Regions from separate parts of the Blastococcus sp. SYSU DS0619 genome, predicted to be linked through region 2. Evidence: riboswitches for the same ligand, from Rfam matches in the RefSeq annotation. Region 2 holds a riboswitch; the other holds the start of a gene.
The links. Region 2 has a riboswitch for thiamine pyrophosphate ahead of ACI79T_RS16300 (purine-cytosine permease family protein). Riboswitches for the same ligand answer to the same signal wherever they lie in the genome.
Positions count from the first base shown of each region.

Region 1: linked by a shared signal. The riboswitch ahead of thiM (hydroxyethylthiazole kinase) and the one ahead of ACI79T_RS16300 (purine-cytosine permease family protein) in region 2 are both predicted to bind thiamine pyrophosphate.

Region 1 is NZ_JBJHAM010000006.1:81,028-83,222, reverse strand. It holds gene thiE (thiamine phosphate synthase) at 1-531, opposite strand, end outside; gene thiM (hydroxyethylthiazole kinase) at 531-1,325, opposite strand; TPP riboswitch at 1,319-1,412, opposite strand; gene ACI79T_RS10230 (DUF3291 domain-containing protein) at 1,500-2,003, shown strand; gene ACI79T_RS10225 (Type 1 glutamine amidotransferase-like domain-containing protein) at 2,000-2,195, shown strand, end outside.
Region 2 is NZ_JBJHAM010000017.1:4,593-6,787, forward strand. It holds gene ACI79T_RS16300 (purine-cytosine permease family protein) at 1-1,166, opposite strand, end outside; TPP riboswitch at 1,157-1,268, opposite strand; gene ACI79T_RS16305 (thiaminase II/PqqC family protein) at 1,317-1,910, shown strand; gene ACI79T_RS16310 (TenA family protein) at 1,907-2,195, shown strand, end outside.

The sequences.
Region 1 (2,195 bases), on a different contig from region 2:
GGCGTCGATGCCGCCGATGGCCACGGTGCGCAGCCCGCCGGCGCGGGCCCTGGTGGCCAGCTCCCGGACGGAGTCCAGCCCCAGCCCGGGCCCCGCCTCGGGCTTGGTGGGCGTCGCCCACACGGGGCTGAGCCCGACCAGGTCCACGGTGCCCGGTGGCAGGCGCAGGGCCGCGGTCAGGTCCGCGGCGCTCTCGACGGACAGGCCGAGCAGCCGGTCCCGCCCGATGAGCAGCCGCACCTCGGCCGCCGGCAGGTCATCCTGGCCCACGTGCACGCCGTCGGCGCCGGCGAGCAGCGCGACGTCCACGGCGTCGTTGACGATCACCGGCACGTCCGGCCGGTCGGCCAGGGTGTCGCGCACCGCACGGGTCAGCGCCAGCAGCTCCCGGCGCGCGGCGTGCTTGTCGCGCACCTGGACGGCGGTGACCCCGCCGGCGACGGCCGCACGCACCACGTCGGCCACCGGTCGTGGCAGGCACAGCCGGGTGTCGGTGACCAGGTAGAGCGTGGGATCGAACGGGCGCCCCATCAGGCGGCCCGGACGTCGGCGCGGGCGAGGTCCTCCGGGGCCACCGAGTCCAGCGCGTCGAGCCAGGCGGCGGCGAAGGTGCCCGGTCCGGCGGCGGTGCGGGCGGCCTGCTCGGCGGCGAGGGCGACGTGGGCGTGGGCCGCCACGGCACCGGTCAGCGCGTCGCGGGTCGCGGCGACGTAGGCGGCGACCAGGGCGCCCAGTGCGCACCCGGCACCGGTGGTGCGGGTCAGCAGGGGGGAGCCACCGCCGACCCGCACGGTCCGGGCGCCGTCGGTGAGCAGGTCGACCTCGCCGCTCACCGCCACGACGCCGCCGGTGCGCGCCGCCAGCTCGCCGGCCGCGGTCGCCGCGTCGTCGGCCTCGGCGGTGCTGTCCACCCCGCGCCCACCGGCACCGGCGCCGGCCAGGGCCATGACCTCCGAGGCGTTGCCCCGGACGACGGCGGGCGACAGCTCGACCAGCTCGGCGGCCAGCCGGGTGCGGTACGCCAGGCCACCGACGGCCACCGGGTCGAGCACCCACGGCGTGCCCGCCGCGCGGGCCGAGGCGGCGGCCAGCCGCATGGCCCCGGCGGTGCGCTCGTGCACCGTCCCGACGTTGATCAGGACGGCGGAGGCGACGGCGGCGAAGTCGCCGGCCTCCTCCGGCGCGTCCACCATCGCCGGGGCGGCGCCCACCGCGAGCAGGGTGTTGGCGGTGAACGTCTGCACGACCGTGTTGGTCAGGCAGTGCACCAGAGGTGCGTGCTCGGTCAGCGCCGTCCGGGCAGCGCGCAGGTCGATGGCTTCCACGCCGGTGACATCCCTTCGCCAGTGCGAACTGGAGCAGGTTCGACGGGTGTGATCTCAGTCCCGGGCGGGACACCCCGTGCCACGTACGCCCCGAACCTAACCCAGCCCGCGCCCGGCGTCACGGGGGAGGTGGGCGCTGGCCTGCCGCGGCCCCGGTGCCCTAGGTTCCGGCGCGTGGATCACCATCTCGCGCAGGTGAACGTCTCCCGGCTGCTCGCGCCGCTGGACAGCCCGGTGCTCGCCGACTTCATGGCCGCCCTGGACGAGGTGAACGCCGAGGCCGACCGGGCTCCCGGGTTCATCTGGCGGCTGCAGACCGAGGACGGCAACGCCACGTCGGTGCAGGCCTTCGGCTGGGACGCCGCGGGCAGCCACGGCGTGGTCGTGAACCTCACCGTCTGGCGGGACGTCGAGTCGCTGGCCGGCTACGTGTTCGCCGGGCGGCACGTGCAGATCATGCGGCGGCGCCGCGAGTGGTTCGCCCGCGCGGCGGAGGCGACGACCGCCCTGTGGTGGGTCCCGGCCGGCACGCTGCCCACCACCGACGACGCCGAGGCGCGGGTCCGCCACCTGCGCGCCCACGGGCCCACGCCGGAGGCGTTCACCTTCCGCACCCACTTCCCACCGCTCGACGAGGTGCCGGCGCCCGCCGCGGACGACTGGCTCTGCCCCGCGTGAGCGCAGCCCCGGCCGACGGGTCGATGCGGCTGCTGCTGACCTCCGGCGGACTGTGCGACCCCTCGCTGGTCCGCGCGGTGGAAGAGCTGGCGGGCCGCACGGCCGCGGGGCTGCGCGCGGCCGTCGTCCCCACCGCCGCGAACGTCGTCCCCGGTGACAAGGGCTGGCTCATCAACGACTACGTCCTGCTGC
Region 2 (2,195 bases):
GGCAGCGTCAGCTGGTACGCCACGAAGCCGGCCGCCCAGGGCAGCAACAGCGCCGGGCGGGCGCGCGCGGTGTCGGACACGTCCCACGCCCCCCGGGGCAGCAGGTAGTACGCGACCACGAAGACGCCGATGAGGGGGACGAACACGGCACCGATGAGGAAGAGGAACGGCTCGTAGGCGGCGAGGTCGAAGGCGAGGGCGAGGGTCGTGGCCACCACGCCGACGCCCACGGCGAGCACGCGGCGGTCGAGCCGGGCGACCACGTTCTGCGCCGACACCGCGGTCGAGTAGACGTTGGCGAACGCCTCGTCCACCTCCACCACCAGCAGCACCAGCACGGCGACCAGCCCGAGCGGGACGGCGAGCATCGCATCGATGACGTCGAGGCCGCCACGGCCGTAGGCGGCCAGCGCGATCACCCCGAGGCTGAACATGGCCACGGTCGCCAGGCCGTAGCCGGAGGCCGTCCCGACGAAGGCGGTCCGGCCGCGGCGGACGTGCCGGGTGTAGTCGGCCGCCAGCGGGAACCACGAGATCGGCAGCGCGATGACGATGTCGGTCGCCGTCCAGAAGGACGTCGCGCCGCCCTCGGTGACCGGCGGCAGCGGCTCGGACAGGACCTGGACGAAGAGGTAGCCGATCGCGGCGAGCGCCGCCCAGACGGCGTAGCGCGCGAGGACCCGCACCACGCCGAGGGGACGCAGCGCCATCAGGGTGGCGAAGGCGCCGGCGGCGAGCGCGAACGGCCAGCGCGGTGCGTCGAGGGCGCGGGCGGCGGCCTCGGCGATGATCAGGATCTCGAAGGCGGCCCAGCCGACGCACTGGACGAGGTTGAACCCGGTCGGCAGGAACGAGGTCCGCCGGCCCAGCAGACCGCGGAGCAGGACCATCGCCGGCACGCCCTCGCGGGCCCCGGCGGCGGCGCCCAGCCCGAGCAGCACGGAGCCGATCGCGGCGCCGACGACGATGGCGCCGATCGTGTGCCACAGCGGCCGGTCGGCGAGGACCACGAAGGTGGCCGCGACGGGCAGCAGCAGGCTGATGCCCAGGCTGGCCCAGAGGCCGGCGGTCTCCCGCAGGCCGAGGCTCCGCGGCGGCGGCTCGGACAGGGTGAGCGGTGCGTCCCCGGACGCACCGGAAGGGTGGACGGTGGCGGATGTGTTCACGAGACGCTCCCTACGCCGGCATTACCCGGTCAGGTTCCAGCGGTCGGCGGCGCGTCAGCCGCCCTCTCAGCCCGGTCGATCCGAGCTCCCGCATCACGGTCTGGGCCGTGACGCCGCCACCCTAGGCCCTCTCTCCTACAGTCGGCGCCCATGTGGGTCTCCGAGCTGCCCGTCCGCCATGCACAGGCCTGGGAACGGGCCACCCGGCATCCCTTCCTCGACGCCGTGCGGGACGGCACGATCGCGCCGTCGGCGTTCGACACGTGGCTGGTGCAGGACGCACGCTTCGTCGCCGACCTGCTGCGCTTCCAGGCGCGCCTGATCCCCCGGGCGCCCCGGCGGGCGCAGGAGGTGCTCGCCCGCGGCGCGCTGGCACTGGTCCAGGAACTGGACTGGTTCGAGGAGCAGGCCGCCACCCGGGGGCTGGATCTCTCCGCGCCCGCGCTCCCGGTCACCGCCGCCTACGCGGAGCTGCTGGAGCGGCTCGACGGCGCCGATGTCCGGGCCGCGCTGACCGCCTTGTGGACGATCGAGCGCACCTACCTCGATGCCTGGTCGGCGGCCCTGCCGGGCGCGCCGGCCTACCGCGACTTCGTCGAGCACTGGACCGGTCCCGACTTCGGCAGCTATGTGCGGAGCCTGGCCGCGGCGGCCGACGCCGCCGGCGGGGGCGACGAGGCCGTCTTCTGCGAGGTCGTCAGCGCGGAGATCGCGTTCTGGGACATGGCGGTGGCAGCAGGGTGACCCTGTCCCACGATCTCTGGACGGCCGAGACCGATCTCGCGACCGCGGCGCTGGAGCACCCCTTCGTGCAGGGCATCTCCGACGGCACGCTTCCGCGGGAGCGGTTCGCCGGGTACGTCGCTCAGGACGCCTTCTTCCTCGAGTCGTTCGCCCGGGCCTACGGCCTCGGGGTGGCGCACAGCCCCGACCGGGCGACCCTGGACGCCTTCGCCGACCTGCTCGCCGGCGTGCGCGAGGAGCTGCGCCTGCACGCCGGTTATGCGGACCGGTGGGGGATCGACCTGG